3 regions of the Pseudomonas sp. TE3910 genome follow, and region 1 is predicted to be linked to each of the others. Evidence: riboswitches for the same ligand, from Rfam matches in the RefSeq annotation. Region 1 holds a riboswitch; each other region holds the start of a gene.
What was found. A riboswitch is a leader RNA that binds a small molecule or an ion and turns the genes downstream of it on or off. The one in region 1 is predicted to bind cobalamin.
Positions count from the first base shown of each region.

Region 2: it holds a riboswitch for cobalamin, as region 1 does, so the genes downstream of both, cobO (cob(I)yrinic acid a,c-diamide adenosyltransferase) here and cobW (cobalamin biosynthesis protein CobW) in region 1, are expected to answer to the same signal.
Region 3: it holds a riboswitch for cobalamin, as region 1 does, so the genes downstream of both, ACZ9H3_RS06240 (TonB-dependent receptor) here and cobW (cobalamin biosynthesis protein CobW) in region 1, are expected to answer to the same signal.

Region 1 is NZ_JBWBQN010000001.1:875,896-881,727, forward strand. Features, by position in the region: gene ACZ9H3_RS03950 (response regulator transcription factor) at 1-485, opposite strand, end outside; gene ACZ9H3_RS03955 (DUF1272 domain-containing protein) at 738-992, opposite strand; gene cobM (precorrin-4 C(11)-methyltransferase) at 1,040-1,786, opposite strand; gene ACZ9H3_RS03965 (cobalamin biosynthesis protein) at 1,826-2,251, opposite strand; gene ACZ9H3_RS03970 (CbtA family protein) at 2,251-2,940, opposite strand; gene ACZ9H3_RS03975 (CbtB domain-containing protein) at 2,952-3,140, opposite strand; cobalamin riboswitch at 3,238-3,459, opposite strand; cobalamin riboswitch at 3,519-3,718, shown strand; gene cobW (cobalamin biosynthesis protein CobW) at 3,817-4,884, shown strand; gene cobN (cobaltochelatase subunit CobN) at 4,888-5,832, shown strand, end outside.
Region 2 is NZ_JBWBQN010000001.1:2,179,136-2,184,967, forward strand. Features, by position in the region: gene bluB (5,6-dimethylbenzimidazole synthase) at 1-375, opposite strand, end outside; gene ACZ9H3_RS09790 (cobyrinate a,c-diamide synthase) at 372-1,667, opposite strand; gene cobO (cob(I)yrinic acid a,c-diamide adenosyltransferase) at 1,664-2,275, opposite strand; cobalamin riboswitch at 2,455-2,675, opposite strand; gene ACZ9H3_RS09800 (O-methyltransferase) at 2,760-3,407, opposite strand; gene ACZ9H3_RS09805 (C40 family peptidase) at 3,426-3,962, opposite strand; gene ACZ9H3_RS09810 (C40 family peptidase) at 4,095-4,730, opposite strand; gene hda (DnaA regulatory inactivator Hda) at 4,845-5,549, opposite strand; gene ACZ9H3_RS09820 (AI-2E family transporter) at 5,706-5,832, opposite strand, start outside.
Region 3 is NZ_JBWBQN010000001.1:1,418,013-1,423,844, forward strand. Features, by position in the region: gene ACZ9H3_RS06235 (amino acid permease) at 157-1,557, shown strand; cobalamin riboswitch at 1,588-1,788, shown strand; partial or broken gene ACZ9H3_RS06240 (TonB-dependent receptor) at 1,848-4,039, shown strand; gene ACZ9H3_RS06245 (ABC transporter ATP-binding protein) at 4,060-4,845, shown strand; gene ACZ9H3_RS06250 (ABC transporter substrate-binding protein) at 4,842-5,813, shown strand; gene ACZ9H3_RS06255 (FecCD family ABC transporter permease) at 5,813-5,832, shown strand, end outside.

The sequences.
Region 1 (5,832 bases):
TCTTTGTTGGAGCGGCCTTTGGCGAGCAAGCGCAGCACGACCATTTCTTGAGCGGACAACTCTTCCAGGCGCTGCTTCTCAGTGGTCATCGGGCCGCGCAAGGACATGTCAGGGAAGTAAGAGTAACCGGACACAACCGCTTTCAAGGCCGCCATCAGGGAGTCGGCCGTCTCTTCCTTTTGAACAAAGGCGGAAGCACCTGCATCCAGGCACCTTCGGGCATACAGCTCTGCTGCCTGTCCGGTGTACACCACAATGCGCGGCGGCTGATCCGCTTTCAGCAGACGCTGGATCACACTCAGGCCATCACGGCGTGGCAGCCCAAGGTCAAGAATGACCACGTCGGGTTTGAGCTTTTCAACCAACTGAATAGATTCTGCGCCGTCGCCGCACTCGCCCAGGACCTGGTGCCGCTGCTGTTCCAGCAGCATCTTCAAGCCAATACGAATAGTGGGGTGATCGTCGACGATTAAGACCTTCGCCATGCGCAACTCCTTGTCGTGAATGTGGGCCTTTTCTTGATTCTCTCAGGAAGGCGCGCCAGGCCGTTGTCGGCAAGCAGCGTACGATACGCAGAATAATAGCCAATGAGTATGGAGAGTATAGGAGCGTAGAAAAATATAGGTTGTTTAAGTGAAAAATCCTACGGCCAAAGTAAAGCAAGCCTAACTACGATTGGAAAAACCGAAATCGCGGCCTCATATGAAGACGCGTTTCGGTGTCCTGCAGTTGAGAGGCTACTTGCTCGAGCGGGTTGGACAGCCGTTTTCCTTGACGATGCGTTGTTTCGAAGCTGGGTTGCGCACTAATGCTGCACCAACTCGTGGCGGACGGGCCGTTAGTTGACCGCCACAGTTTGGGCAGAGGCCCTTCAATTCATTGTTGTTGCAGTCTCGACAATAAGTGCATTCGAAGGAGCAGATAAACGCATCCTGGCTGTCGCCAGGCAGATCGGTACCACAGCATTCACAGTTGGGACGCAGTTCAAGCATGGTCGACTCCTTCATACTTAGTGAGTGCGCTGTCGCACACAGGCCGTCTAAGGCCGGTAGAGGTGTGCGTGGCCGGCACGGTACAGCGCCGATTCGGCAAAGGCATCTGCTGCCAGTACCCGTCCTACCAGAATCAATGCAGTACGCCGGAAGCCTTTAGCCTGGACTTGCGTCAGGATATCGTCCAGCGTGCCTTTGACCCAGTCCTGGTCCGGCCAGGTCGCACGGTGCACGACCGCGATTGGGCAGTCCCCGCCATAGTGGGGGCGCAATTCTTCGACAATCTTTGCCAGGTGCTGCACCCCCAAGTGTATGGCAAGCGTGGCCTTGTGTGCGGCCAGGCTGGCCAGTTCCTCGCCAGCGGGCATAGGCGATTTGTCGGCATAGCGCGTGAGGATGACGCTCTGCGAAACCTCTGGCAGGGTCAGCTCGCAACCGAGCAAGGCGGCACTGGCGGCAGCAGCGGTGACACCGGGAATGATCTCGAAGGGAATCGCCAGTTCGCGCAAATGGCGAATCTGCTCACCAATGGCCCCATACAGGCTCGGGTCGCCACTGTGTACCCGGGCTACATCCTGGCCTTTGGCATGGGCTTCACGCATTGCCTCGACAATTTGCGCCAGATGAAGCTCAGCGCTGTTGATCACGGTTTCGGCACTGTGCCCTTCGAGCACGGCAGCGGGCACCAGAGAGCCAGCATAGATAATGACCGGGCAGCGATGAATCAGGCGCTGGCCCTTGACGGTAATCAGCTCCGGGTCGCCGGGGCCGGCACCGATGAAATAGACGGTCATGGGGTGAATCCTGAAGGTAAGGTCGATGCGAGGCGCAGATTATCCGTCAAAGGACGCGCCGCAGGCCAATGCCAGGGTGGCATTAAGGCTGGCATGGCGTGGAACAAGGAGCTGTGCAGGCATTGAGCCGTAGTGCTCGGCCAATGCAAGTGCAGCACTTTCAGCGACGCCGTAACAGCCGCTGTGGGCGAAGGCGGGGAGCGAACGGTGGGTCAGGCGTGATTCAAAGGTGGCTAACTGGGCAGCGCTGAAAAACAGCAGTGGAATGCCGAGTTGAGCGGCGAGGGCATGCAGGCCGGCCTCCTCGCTTTTCAGTTCGATACTGGCAAGGCCAAGCAGGTTATCGTGGCTGAGGCCATGGGCCTGCAGGGTTTGATCCAGTAGATCGCTCAAGGCTGCCACCGAACAGCCTCGGCGACAGCCCAACCCGGCGAATACTCGCAACGGATTGGGCCGTTCAGGCATTACGCCTGGCTCTGGCGACGGTAGAGCCAACTGCTGATCAAGCCCAATGCCAGCCAGAAGGCAGCGTTGGTCAGCAGTGAGGCGAGTTTGAATTCGGCCTCCAGTGCTTCCGGAGCCAAGGCCTCATGCGCGTCTGGCTGTGGTGCACCGATTACATGAGGGATGACCAGCAGTACGGCGCCCAGTAACTTGAGCAAACCGTTGTTGGCGAATGCAATAAGCCCTAAGCCAATGGCGGTGGCCGCTGCAGTACCGATCCACCAGAATTGGCGTTGCGCCAGATCGGCCGCGGCCGTTCCTGGCAACTCCGCTGGCAAGCCCAGCGTGGGCGCCAGGCAGAACACCGCAAAGCCTGCCAGGCCCCACAGTACGCCTGCGACCCAACCTCCAGGCGCACGCAAGGTATACAGCCCCGCCAGTACCAGGGCAAAACCGAAGGCCACTACCAGGTTGCTACCGGTCGTGGACAGCAGCCGTTGCCAGCCGTCTTCGGGGGCCCAGGCTTGCGCATCGTGATGATGTTCGGCGGTACCCGCATCATGGCTGTGGGTTTCGACTGCAGGCGCTGCACTCTCGTAGGCTTCCGCCTTGATAATCAGCGGGGTGACCCACAGGCTTTGCAGCAAGGTCAGCAGCAGGGCTGCGAGCAGGCCGGTGAAGCCGGCCGTGCGGGCAATGTGCTTGATCATGGCGCTGTCCCTTAGTGGCAAGGAAACGCGGCGCTGTGACGGGTGTCATGGGCAGCGTTGTGAACCGCCTCGATGTGCGAAAAACCCGCGAAGTAAACCAGGCACAAGCCCAGCAGCGATGCGCCGATAGCGACGACCAGGCGCTGGCTGCGAGTGGTACTGATGGCGGCGGAGTGGCTGTGGGCGGTTGTGACGGGCATGGTGCTTTCCTCTGAGGGGTTATCAGCAGCAGGCATGCGCAAGAAACCCATGGGCGGACTCACCCAGAGGTTGCAACAGCGCCCGCCCACCGCGGGTTTGTCAATTCTGTACTGGGCCGGTCTCCGGGCTTGCGAGGGCTGACACTGTGCTCAGCCTGGAGCGTCACCTTCCCATGCCGCGTTGCTGGCACAGTGGTCTAGACGCTTTCCTCGCTTACCGTTGCGGGGGCAGCACCGGAATTGTCGCGCGTAACTCAGGCCGCGACGCACCGGTTTCCCGTTTCACCTCGTTAAAGGCACCCAAACGAAGGCGGTAGCAAATCACGGGCGCAGGTGCGCGTCAATCACAACGACGGTTGACCGACCCTGAACGACTGCGTAGCCTTGCCGTTTCGAGGTTCTCCGGTCAGCCCGGAGCTAAGACGGGAACGCGGTTTAAGCCGCGGCTGCCCCCGCAACTGTAAGCGTTGCAAAGCCTGGCATTGCCACTGCGTAGTTTTGCGGGAAGGCGCCGGTGCCGCTGGTATGTTCGCCAGCACGACGCAAGCCAGGAGACCTGCCTCGGACAGTTTCCGACATTCAACCGGGCGGGGTGATCCGGTAGCGAACGCGCACGGGCACATGACCCCCGTGGTTTTCGTCGTGCCCGCCCGCCATTGCTGCCAAGGGCAACGACATGAAAACACTGGCAAAACTCCCCGTTACCATCGTCACCGGCTTTCTCGGCTCGGGCAAAACCACGCTGTTGCGGCATATGCTCGACAATGCGCAGGGGCGCCGTATTGCAGTCATCGTCAATGAGTTTGGCGAGCTGGGCATCGACGGTGAAATCCTCAAGCAATGCAGCATCGGCTGTACGGAAGAAGAGGCCAGCGGTCGGGTGTACGAGCTTGCCAACGGCTGCTTGTGCTGCACCGTGCAGGAAGAGTTCTTCCCGGTCATGCGCGAGCTGGTGGCACGTCGTGGCGACCTGGACCATATCCTCATCGAAACCAGTGGCCTGGCCCTGCCAAAGCCTCTGGTACAAGCCTTCCAGTGGCCGGAAATCCGTAACGCCTGCACGGTCGATGCGGTCATTACCGTGGTCGACAGCCCGGCCGTGGCTGCCGGTACGTTTGCGGCGTATCCGGACCAGGTGGATGCCCAGCGTAAACTCGACCCGAACCTGGACCACGAGTCCCCGCTGCATGAACTGTTTGCCGACCAACTGGCCAGTGCCGATCTGGTGGTACTGAACAAGGCCGACCTGATCGAGGCGCATGCCTTGGCAGCGGTACGCGCCGAAGTGGCCGAAGAGCTGCCACCCGCGGTCAAAGTTGTCGAGGCCAGCAGTGGCCGTCTACCGCTTGAAGTCTTGCTCGGATTGGCAGCGGAATCGGAAGCGCACATTGACGGTCGTCGCACTCACCATGACAGCCATCACGATGGCGAAGACCATGATGATCATGACCACGACGCTTTCGACTCCATTTCGATTGAACTGCCCGAATCCGACGAGAGCTTGCTGCTTGATGCCTTGACCCAACTGGTCGTACGTCACGGCATCCTCCGCGCCAAAGGCTTTGCAGCCATTCCGGGCAAGCCGATGCGCCTGCTGATCCAGGGTGTCGGTACGCGTTTCGACAAGCACTTCGATCGTGCCTGGCGCGCAGACGAGCCGCGCAGTACCCGTCTGGTACTGATCGGCCAGGCGCTGGATGGCGCGACACTGGAAGCTGAACTGCGTACAGCGCTGGGCGCCTGACCCATGCACCTGCTGCGGACCCAGCCCGGCGGCTTTGTGCCGGATGACAGTATTGCCGACTTGGGCCAGACACCCGCCGAGCTGGTTATTCTCTGCAGCGGTGATTCGCACCTGGCACTGCTGGCCGAAACAGCCCGGCAACTGCCGGAGGATTATCCCAGCCTGCGTCTGGCCAACCCGATGCAGGTGCAGAACCATGCGTCGGTAGACCTGTATGTTGATCAGGTGCTGCGCCATGCCAAGGTCATTTTGCTGTCGCTGCACGGTGGCATTGGGTATTGGCGTTATGGCGTCGAGCAGTTGGTGGCATTGGCTGCCCAAGGCGTGCAGTTGATCCTGGTGCCGGGTGATGACCGTCCGGATCCGGAGTTGAGCAGCCTTGGCAACGTGCCGGCGGCAGACGCGGAGCGGCTCTGGCACTTTCTGCGGCAGGGCGGCAAGGCCAACGCGCTGAACCTCTTCAAATGCATGGCCAATCAATGGCTCGGACGTGACTACACCTGGGATGTGCCCCAGCAACTGCCGCGCACGCTGGTGTATCACCCGCAGCGCGAGGCGGCGGTACTGGACGACTGGTTCGCTGACTGGGTAGCCAGTCAGCCTGTGGTTCCTGTCCTGTTCTACCGCTCGCATCTGCAAGCGGCCAATACAGCCTTCATCGATGTGTTCTGCGAGCGCATCCGCGCCGCAGGGCTCAACCCGCTGCCCATCGCGGTGGCGAGCCTCAAGGAAGCCGAGTGCCTGGCCCAAGTGGAAGCCTGGCTGGATCAGGTCGAGGCCGCGCTGGTCATCAATACAACCGGGTTTGCCCAGTCCAGCCCGCAGAAGCCTCACCTTCGGCCATTTCGCCGCAATATTCCGGTGCTTCAGGCCATTTGCGCCCAAGACAACGAACCCGGTTGGCAGGCCAGCGAGCAGGGCTTGGGCGCACGTGATCTGGCGATGCAC
Region 2 (5,832 bases), 1.3 Mb from region 1:
CAGCGTACGGCGACCGAAAATATGCCCCTCGCGCTTATCCATCAATGCCGCCACCAACACCTCGGCACAGTCGCTGATGCCTTCGACCTTGAGTTTCATGAAGTCGTCGGCACGCTCGCCAAGCGCTTCGGCCGTGCGCACCCGCTCCTGCTCCACGACCACCTGGATACGCTGACGCAAGCTGCGGTCAGTAATACGGATAAAGCGCCAGGGTTGCATCAAGCCAACGCTGGGGGCCTGGTGCGCAGCCTGAAGCAGGCGCGCCAGAAGCTCAGGTGCCACCTTGCCGCCGATGAAGTGACGCATGTCACGGCGCTCGGCAATCACGCGGTACACCGCTGCCCGTTCGTCCGCGCTGAAATCGTGTTCGCTCATGGTGCCAGTAGCGCCGCCGACGCGTGGGGGTTGGAAGGAAAATAGAAATGCACATAGGAGGCGGTCAGCCGCCCACAGCGATAGACCGCTTCGGCTCCACGCCCACCATTGGGGCTCTGCCCGCGAGCAATCGGGGTCAACTCGGTCTGGGTCAACGAATGGTGGTAGGTGTGCCCGCGCAAGGTGCCTTCCGGCAATGCCACCGCTTGCAACGCCAGCGCCGCCAAGCGCTTTTGCATCACGGCCTCACCGGGCAACAGGCCGAGCAACTCGGCACGCTCACCCGCCACATCAGTGAGGGCATCCAGCAGGTAGAGCATGCCACCGCACTCGGCCAACAGCGGCTTGCCCAATTGATGATGGGTACGAATGGCCGTCAGCATGGGTCTGTTGGCCGCCAGGGCCTGATGGTGCAGTTCAGGGTAACCGCCCGGCAAATAGAGGCTGTCGGCCTCCGGTAACTGTTCGTCATGCAGCGGCGAGAAAAAGCTCAGTTGCGCGCCCATGTCGCGGAGCACATCGAGGTTGGCGCCATAGGTAAAGGCAAACGCCTCATCACGGGCCACTGCGATGCGGACACCGGCCAACAAAGGCTCAACCGTGTGCGGTTGGGGGGCTGAAAATGCTACGCTCGGTGGCAACGCCGATTCGCAACTTCCCCCCAGCGCCGCGGCGGCCGCATCAAGGCGAAGGTCGAGGTCGTTCAGTTCACTGGCCTGAACCAGCCCCAGGTGACGGCTTGGCAACTCGATGGCGGTTTCCCGTGACAGGCCGCCATACCAGCGCAGCCCCTCGGTGAGGCTACCCTCCAGCAGTTGTGCGTGGCGCAATGAACCGACGCGGTTGGCCAGTACGCCAGCAAATGGCAGGTCTGGCTGATAGCGTGCCAGGCCCAACGCCAGCGCACCGAAGGTTTGCGCCATGGCTGTACCGTCGATCACCGCCAGCACCGGCACACCAAAGTGCCGAGCCAGATCGGCACTGGATGGCGTACCGTCAAACAGGCCCATGACGCCCTCGATGAGAATCACGTCGGCTTCAGCCGCTGCTTCCCACAGCAAGCGTCGGCTCTGCTCGGCGCCAATCATCCACAGGTCCAACTGGTAGACCGGGGCGCCGCTCGCACGCTCAAGGATCATCGGATCGAGAAAGTCCGGGCCACATTTGAACACCCGCACCTTGCGACCCTGGTTGCGGTGCAGCCGCGCCAGCGCCGCAGTGACCGTGGTCTTGCCCTGACCGGACGCCGGCGCCGCAATCAATACCGCCGGGCAATGCCGGGTTTCACTCATAGTTCGACGCCTTTCTGGGCACGAATACCGGCCTGAAACGCATGCTTGATCATGCCCATCTCAGTGACGGTATCGGCCAGTTCGATCAGCTCCGGCTTGGCACCGCGACCGGTAACGATCACATGCTGCATCGGTGGCCGGGCCTGCAGGTCGGTGAGCACCTGTTCCAGGTCGAGGTAGCCATGTTTGAGTGCGATGTTCAGTTCATCGAGCACCACCAGGCTGATGGTCGGATCCTGTAGCAACTCGCGCGTCACCACCCAGGCGGCTTCAGCCGCGGCAATGTCACGCTGCCGGTCCTGGGTTTCCCAGGTAAACCCCTCGCCCATCACGTGATAACGCACCTGCTCGGGGAAACGCCGGAAGAACAGTTCTTCTCCGGTGCTGTTGCGGCCCTTGATGAACTGCACCACGCCGCACTGCATGCCGTGGCCCATGGCGCGGGCAAGCATGCCGAACGCCGAACTGCTCTTGCCCTTGCCATTGCCGCTCAATACCAGCAGCAAGCCGCACTCGTTCGGGGAATTGGCAATACGCTCGTCGATCACCGCTTTTTTACGCAGCATGCGCGCCAAGTGGCGTTCGTCACGCTCGGTGGATTCAGTCATCGCTAGTCTCCGCAGGCAACTGTCGGCCGGGCACCACAGGCCATCGTCAGCAACGACGACCGGCACGGGCTGGGGTTTGGAAAGGCCACTGGGCGGCGCGACAGATGAATGGACAAAGCACACGAAAAACGCGCAGGGCTGCGGCCAGAGGCCGGCGTACCGCGCATCACCCTCCGTGATGCCGTTGGCTGTAACAGGCCGGTCTCCGGGCTTGTGAGCGGGGTCATGCACACCCTGGCGACGCGCCTTCCCGGGTCGTAGACCCCGTGGCCCTGCGTAACCTTGACTCACCTACCGTTGCGGGGGCAGCGCCGGAATCGCGCTGCAAGCGCCCACCGGCTTCCCTGTTTCACCCTGCCAACCGCCACGGCTGCAGAGCACCTGAAACAAGTCGCGAAGGTTAGAGGGTTGGGCCGGGAGCGTCAATTAAAGCTGTCAGAACACCTGCTGACGCCGTGCCATGCGCGAGGCACGACAGACACGTTCAGCGCTTGCGGCATAAGGTCAGCCCATCCCCCAGCGGCAGCAACGACAAATCCACCCGCAGGTCGTCCTTCAATGCCGCGTTCAGCGCCTGGATTGCACGGGTGTCTTCACTGTCCGGTACGACCTGAAGCACGCGCCCACTCCACAGGGTGTTGTCGAACACCAGCAGGCCACCCGGACGCAGCACGCGCAAGGCTTCCTCCAGGTAACGCGGGTAATTGGCCTTATCGGCATCAATGAAGATCAAGTCGAAGGCTTCTGCATCGAGCGTTGCCAGGGTTTGCAGCGCCGGCCCCAGGCGCAACTCGATACGCTCGGCAACACCGGCCTCTTGCCAGTAGCGCTGTGCCGTGGCGTTGTAATGGCCTGGCAGATCGCAACACAGCAGATGCCCCCCATCCATGGCTTGCGCCATGCACAGGGCGCTGTAGCCAGTGAAGGTACCCACCTCGATGACTCGACGGGCACCGATCAACCGTATCAGCAAGGCGAGCAACTGCCCCTGTTCTGGCGCAACCTGCCAGCGCGCCTCTGGCAACGCCTGGGTTTCAGCACGCAGACGCGCCAACAGCGGCGTCTCACGCAGTGAAACACCTTGCAGGTAGAGATAGAGGGCATCGTCGAGGTAGAGCGTCTGACCGGTCATCGCCCACCTCGATTCAGATCAGGGGTTGCGTGCCAGGTTCGGCTGCGGCGGTTGCAGCACACGCTTGGCGTTCAGGTAAGCCTTTTGCCAATAGCTGTTCGCGAGGTAGTCCAGCCGCACCGTACCACCGGTACGAGGCGCATGGACAAAACGCCCTTCGCCCACATAGATACCGGCATGGCTGACCTCGGAGCCACCATTGGTGGCAAAAAACACCAGATCGCCAGACTGCAGCGCATTACGTTCGATGTTCGGCGCACGAATGCCGATCATCTCGCGGGTAGAACGCGGCAGGGAAATACCTGCGGCATCACGATAAACATAGCCGATCAGGCCGCTGCAATCGAATCCGGAGTCTGGCGTGTTGCCACCCCAACGATACGGCGTACCCACCAGGCCCAAGGCGCGGAACAGTACATCTTCGGCAACCGGGGAGAAATAGACTTGCGGTGCCATGACCGCAGGCTCGACCACTCGCGGGGCCGGAGCCTGGGTTGAGCAGGCGCCCAGCAGGGCTGCCAGGGCAAGTACCGCGAAACGCGCCATCATCGACATAGTCAGAACATCCTGTCTGAAGCCGGCTGGCACTTGGCCAGAAAATAGTGGTAGTGAAGATTAGACGCTTTCTAAAAACAAGCACGGCGACGCACCCTAGGGCTACGTCGCCGTGTCAAACCTGATCGAGGCTCAGTTACGCGAAATGGTGGTCGGACCCGCCATTGCCAGCGCGCGCTTGGCTTCGATGAAGGTTTTGCTCCAGTAGCGATCGCCAAGGCTGTCGATTCGCACACCACCGCTGCGACGGCTGCTGGAGTGAATGAACTGATCGTCACCCAGGTAGATACCGGCGTGGCTGACACGACCGCGACCATTGGTGCTGAAGAACAGCAAATCGCCTGGCTTGAGGTTGTTACGCGCAACCTGTGGCGCCTTGACGTTGATCATCTCGCGGGTAGAGCGAGGCAGCTTCATGCCAGCTTCTTCACGGAACAGATAACCGATGAAACCGCTGCAATCGAAGCCCGAGGCCTCGGAAGTACCGCCGAAACGGTAACGTGTACCGATCAGGGACATACCGCGCTCAAGAATGTTATCGGCCAGCGCAGGCAGCTGGTAAGGCTTGCTGCTGCCGAACTCGCTCAGCTCTTCTTCAGTAGCCAGTTCTTCATCAAACACCGAAGAGGTGCCAGAGGATTTGACCGAACCGTGATGAGCAGCGATGGATTGCTGCTCCTGCTGCTGCGATACAGGGCTATGCGCCGCGCAGCCAAAAAGCAGGGTTACAAGTGCGAGGGGCACGAGGGGTGCGAAGCGATTTAGCATGGGCACGACCGTGTCTAGAGTTCAATGAGGGGGAAACTATGCCCTCTATCGAGTCGATTTGCAAATTCAATCGAAAAAAATGTGACTTTTATGTGCCGAGGCTCTAGATCGCCGCTACCAGCCCAGGGTCTCCTTTAGAAAGGGGATCGTAAGCTTGCGCTGCGCTTGCAGCGACGCCTGATCGAGGCGTTCGAGCAGATCGAACAGCGCACTCATGCTGCGGGTGCCACGAGTAAGAATGAAGTGCCCAACCTCATCGGTCAGGTGCAGGCCACGGCGCGAAGCACGCAGTTGCAGGGCGCGCAGCTTGTCTTCATCGGACAATGCACGCATCTGGAAGATCAGCGCCATGGTCAGGCGCGACTTGAGGTCAGCCAGCTTGATCGGCAGCTCGCGAGGCGAACTGGACGCGGCAATCAACAACCGTCGACCGCTGTCACGCAGGCGGTTGAACAGGTGAAACATCGCCTCTTCCCACTCTGGCTTGCCGGCAATGGCCTGCAAGTCGTCGAGGCAGACCAGTTCGTACTGTTCGAGGTTATCCAGCAGTTCTATGCCACGGTCGAGCAACTGCGCCAGCGGCAGATAGACCGCCGGCTCGCCCATCTGCTCAAAACGCAGGCAGGCCGCTTGCAACAGGTGAGTGCGACCCACGCCCTGCTTGCCCCACAGATAGATAAGGCTTTCGGTCCAGCCGGCGTCGGCTTCGCAGAGTCGCTCGACGTAGCCCAATGCTGCGGCGTTGGCACCCGGATAGTAGTTGATGAAGGTGGCGTCATCACGTAGACGCACACCCAGGGGCAACTGGATCGGTTTCATGCTGGCTGGGCGGCTTGGGAAGCCGCAAAGGGCCTTTCTTGAAAAGTCTGCAAAGTTTATACCCGTGAGGTCACTCGCACAATCGCAGAAGACCATAAGCAAAATCAAAGGCTTGCATTAGATGCCTGGCGCGAGTGCAAGCCTTCTGATATCAGCCTAAAGATCAGGATCGATCTGGCCCGCATAAATATCGGATTCTTTATAAAGGTCATGGACATGCCGCACCAAAACCATGATCACCGCCGCAACAGGCAAGGCCAGCAACACACCGGTAAAGCCGAAC
Region 3 (5,832 bases), 540 kb from region 1:
TTGAAGCCCCGTTCGTCGACCAATACTGATCTGGATCAATTACCAGGAGCAGGACGCAGTACCGACACGGAAGGTTTCCTTACTAACGATTGTTCAGCGCCGGCTCACCCCGAACGGACCTGTGAGCCAGGGGGCTGCTGAACCGAGGGTTGATGCATGAGTTCAAACAATAACAACCGCGGGCAACGCTCGCTCAAGCATGGCCTGACCACACGCCAGGTCTCGATGATCTCCATCGCAGGCATTATCGGTGCGGGTCTATTCATCGGCTCCTCCAACGCCATCGCCACCGCAGGCCCGGCCATCCTGATCTCCTACGCACTGACCGGTTTGCTGGTGCTGTTGGTCATGCGCATGCTCGGCGAAATGGCCGTTGCAAACCCGAACAGCGGTTCGTTTTCCACCTACGCCGGCGAGGCCATCGGCCCTTGGGCCGGTTTCACCATCGGTTGGCTGTACTGGTGGTTCTGGGTGTTGATCATCCCGGTAGAAGCCATCGCCGGTGCCGACATCCTGCATGCCTGGTACCCCGCCATCCCGTCCTGGGCCTTCACCTTCCTGATCATGGTCACCCTGTCGGCCACCAACCTGATCAGCGTGCGCAATTTCGGCACCTTCGAGTACTGGTTCGCCCTGATCAAGATCATCGCCATCCTGGCCTTCATCGGCGTGTGCAGCGCGGCCGTACTGGGCTACTGGCCGCTGGCTGAAGTCTCGGGGGTCGGCCAACTGCTGAGCAATGGCGGCTTCATGCCGAATGGCTTTGGTGCGGTGCTGGGCGGCATTCTGGTGACCATCTTCTCGTTCTTCGGCGCCGAAATCGTCACCATCGCCGCCGACGAAACCGAGAACCCCAAAGAGAAGATCCGCCGCGCCACCAACCTGGTGATCTACCGTATTGCGATCTTCTACATCTTCTCGATTTTCTTCATCGTCTCGCTGGTTGCCTGGAACGATCCACGGCTGCTGCAAGTCGGCTCGTTCCAGCGCGCACTGGAAGTGCTCAATGTGCCAGGCGCGAAACTGATCGTTGACCTGGTGGTGTTCGTCGCCGTGACCAGTTGCATGAACTCGGGCCTGTACACCGCATCACGCATGCTTTACTCGCTGGGCGCACGCGGCGAAGCACCGACTGCAACACGCTATATTTCGCGCAGCGGCGTGCCGACCGTGGCCGTGCTGATGTCCACCCTGGCAGGCTTCGTCGGCTGCCTGATCAACTACCTGTTGCCGGGCAAGGTCTTTGGCTTCCTGCTCTCGACCACCGGCGCCATCGCCCTGCTGGTGTACCTGGTGATCGCGGTGTCACAACTGCGCATGCGTAAGCAGCTGGAGCAGAAAGGCCAGACCCCGGTGTTTCGGATGTGGCTGTTCCCATGGCTGACCTGGTTCGTCATCGCCTTGATCTGCAGCGTGCTCGGCTACATGTTGTTCAGCGCCGCATATCGCTATGAAACCCTGATGACCGCAGCGGTTGCCGGCATCGTCCTGATGATCAGCCTGGTGCGCAAATCGAGCACGACAACACCCGCCGCTGCTGCCGCGCAACGCGGCTAAGTGATTGACTGAGCTGGCGTTCGATGTTCAGATGCGCGCCAGTTTCAGGTGTCCTGCGCCGCCGTGCGCAGGGTGAAACGGGAAGCCGGTGCGTCTCTTTGACCAGTCCGGCGCTGCCCCCGCAACGGTAAGCGAGCGAGGCCTTCGACAGACCACTGTGCCACGGCATGGGAAGGTGAAGGCCTCATGACCCTCGCAAGCCCGGAGACCGGCCTGAAGCCTTGTTTGGCAACCCCGCGGTGGGCGGGCGCAGGCCGGTTGGCGGGCGCCTGCGTGCTCGTCATGCCTCTATGCGTTATTCCCCCGGGATTCATTCATTCCTGTTTCAGCCTGGAACGACATGTCCCGCAATTACCTGTTTCACACACTTGTGTCCTCTGCTTGCCTCTCGCTTTCACTGCCGACACTGGCCACCGATGATACCGAGCGCATCCTCGCCCTGCCCTCGACAGCCATCACGGGCGATCATGATAGCGAACACGAAGCCATCACTCTGGCAACACCACTGCCGACCGGCTCCCGACTGAACCTCAGTGCGCTGGAGACGCCTGCCAGCACCAGCAGCCTCGATGCCGAGGCCATCGACGGGCGCAACAACCGCAGTGTGCAGGACGCGGTCAGTCGCTCGCCGGGCATCACCTCTGTGGGCACCCCGGGCAACGGCAACACAGCCCTTTCTGCCCGAGGCTTCAGCGGTCACAGCTCGGTGATGACCCTGTTCGACGGCTCGCGCTTGTACACCGGTGCAGGCACCCAGAGCTTCCCGGTAGACCCGTGGATGGTCGAGCGCATCGATATCATTCGTGGCCCGGCCTCGGTGCTGTATGGCGAAGGGGCAACCGGGGCCGTGATCAACGTGATCCCGAAGAAGCCCTTCATCGGCGAGATCCGTAACCATCTGCGCCTGGGCTATGGCTCGTATGACCGCCAGCAATTGGGCCTGGACAGCGGTGGTTCGTTAAACGAGCGGCTGAGCTACCGGCTCACCCTCAACCGTGAGCAGAGCAACGGCTGGATTGATCGCGGCGACTCGGAAAACCTCGCCGGCAGTGCCGCGCTGCGTTGGGATGCCAGTGATGACCTGAGCTTCACCCTGGCCCATGAGCGTGGCGACAGTGAGCCGATGAACGACTTCGGTACTCCGCTGATCGACGGCCACTACCGCGACAGCCTGCGCAAAAAGAACTACAACCTCCATGACGCGGTACAGCGTTACCACGATGAATGGACGCGACTGAACAGCGACTGGTCGATCAACGAGAGCCTGACGGCCAGCAACCAGCTCTATTACATCAAGAGCCGCCGGCACTGGCGCAATGCCGAGGACTACAGCTGGGACAGCAGCCGCGACCAACTGCTGCGCCAGAGCTACCTGCACATCAAGCATGACCAGGAGCAAATCGGCGACCGCCAGAGCTTCTCTCTCGACCATACGTTGTTCGGCCTGACGAGCAAGACCGTGGTCGGTGCCGAATACAACCGGATTCGTTTCGACGTCGACAGCAATTCGCCGTACACCGACAACGGCGGCGACTACATCGACCCGTGGCAGCCGGCCCCGGGATACTTCAGCAGCCAGGACCCCACCCGCCCACAAACTCACAGCACCACCCAGACCTTTGCCCTGTTCGCGGAAAACCGCACGCAATTGTCAGAGCGCTGGTCGTTGGTCACCGGAATTCGCCGCGACCAGAACCATATCGACCGAGACAACCGGGTCGACGGCACGCGCAGCGACCGCAGCCTCGACGGCGGCAACTGGCGTGCCGGGCTGGTGTATGCAGTCACCGATCAGCTGTCGCTGTACGGCCAGTACTCCACCAGTGAAGACGGGGTTGGCGACCTGATCAGCCTCAGCCCGGCTGCACAGCAGATGGACCTGACCGAGTCGAAGCAAACCGAACTCGGCCTCAAGCAGCAGTTCTGGAACGGCCGTGGCGAGTGGACGCTGGCGGCTTATCAGATCGTGAAAAAGAAGCTGCCGGTGGTCACCGACAGCCACACGCGACTCACCCAGCAAGTCGGCCAGCAGTCTTCCGAAGGCCTGGAGGCGACCCTGGAGCTGGCCCTTGCGCAGCAGTGGCACGTCTCGGCAAACGCCTCGCTGGTGCGTGCCGCGTATGATGACTTCGACGAGGTGGTGGCCGGTAATATCGTGTCCCGCTCGGGCAACCGCCCGATCGGTGTACCACGGCGCACCGCCAACCTCTGGCTCAGCAAGGCCTTGCGCAACAACCTCGATGCCGGGCTGGGCTTGCGTTACGTTGATGCGCGCTATGCCGATACCGCCAACACCGCAACGGTACCGGGCTACACCGTGATCGATGGGAATCTCGGCTGGCAACTGCTGCCGGAGGTGCGTTTGGGCCTGCAACTGAATAACCTGCTCGACCGCCGCTATGCCGTCACGGCCCATAGCGCTGAGCAATGGCTGATGGGGGCGCCGCGCTCGTACTTCGCCACCCTCGATTACCGTTTCTAAGGCACAAGGAACCGCCGCTCATGACCGCATTGAATATCCAACAACTGCGCTGGACGCCGGCAGCACTCGAGCGTCGCCAGCACTGGTTGCTGCACGGTATCGACCTGCACGTGGCGGCCGGTGAGTTCGTCGGTCTGATCGGCCCCAATGGTAGTGGCAAGACCAGCCTGTTGCGCTGCGCCTACCGCTTCAACCCGCCCTTGGCCGGGCACGTCAGCCTGGACGGCACTGACCTCTGGCAACAGCGCCCGCGCTGGAGCGCACAACGCATTGCCGTCGTGCTGCAGGAGTTTCCCCAGGCGTTCGGCCTTACCGTGGCTGACGTCGTGGCCATGGGCCGCACGCCCCACCAGGGGATGTTTGCCGGCGACAACCAGGCAGACCGCCAGCTGATCGCACAGACCCTCGGCGCGGTTGGCCTGGGCAACCTTGATCAACACGATTTCGCCACCCTTTCCGGTGGCGAAAAACAGCGCGTGCTGCTGGCCCGTGCACTGGTGCAGCAACCGCAACTGCTGATACTCGACGAGCCGACCAACCACCTCGACCCACGCTACCAACTGGAACTGCTGGGCCACTTGCGCCGCCTGGGCTTGAGCACCCTGGCCAGTTTCCACGACCTGAACCTGGCTGCGGCATTCTGCGACCGCCTTTACGTCATCGACAACGGCTGCATTGTCGCCAGCGGCACACCGGCCGAGGTGTTGACGGCCGAACGCCTGCACCAGGTATTCGGTGTGCATGCACTGGTCGACACCCATCCACTGGCCGGCTACCCGCGCATTACCTGGATCACCGAACCATGAAACGAGCGCTTCCCTACCTCGCCTGGCTTGCGCTGCTGCCGGCCCTCTCGGCCCAGGCCAGCCATTACCCGCTGAGTGTGCAGAGCTGCAACCGCCAGGTCACGTTCGAGCAGGCGCCGCAGCACGTGGTCAGCCATGACATCAACCTGACCGGGATGTTACTTGCCCTCGGCCTGCGCGAACGCATGGTCGGCTACACCGGCGTCAGCGGCTGGAAAACCCTCGACCCGAGGCTCAGCACGGCCCTCGAGGGCGTACCGGAACTCGCCAGCCACTACGCCAGCGAAGAGAACCTGCTGGACGCGGGTGCCGACTTCTTTTTCGCCGGTTGGGGCTATGGCATGCGGATTGGCGGCCCGCTCACCCCGGCCAGCCTTGAACCGCTGGGGATCAAGGTCTATGAACTGAGCGAGTCCTGCTCGCGGATCATGCCGCAACGCGAGGCCAGCCTTGACGACCTGTACCGTGACCTGGGCAATCTCGGGCGAATCTTCTCGGTCGAAGCCCGCGCCGAGGCGTTGATCAACGACCTGCGCCAACGTATCGCCCGGGTTCAGGTGCGGCTGGCGACAACGGACGAAACGCCGCGCGTATTCCTCTATGACAGCGGCGAAGACCGCCCCATGACCTCTGGGCGCCTGGGTATTCCGCAGGCGCTATTGACGACGGCAGGTGGCCACAACGTGATGGATGACATCGCCGCCAGCTGGACCCAGGTCAACTGGGAAAGTGTGGTCGAGCGAGACCCCGAGGTCATCCTGATCGTCGACTATGGCCCACGCACCTGGCAACAGAAGCGTGATTTCCTGCTGCAGCACCCGGCCCTGCAGGGCGTGAGTGCAATCCGCACGCAACGCTTTATCGTGCTGCCCTATGTGGCGGTGACGCCGTCCGTGGACAACGCCGAGGCCATCGAAACTATCGCCAACGCCCTGCATCCGCAGACCGTGGCGCGGGCAGGTCAGTGATGCAGATACGTAGCGTGGC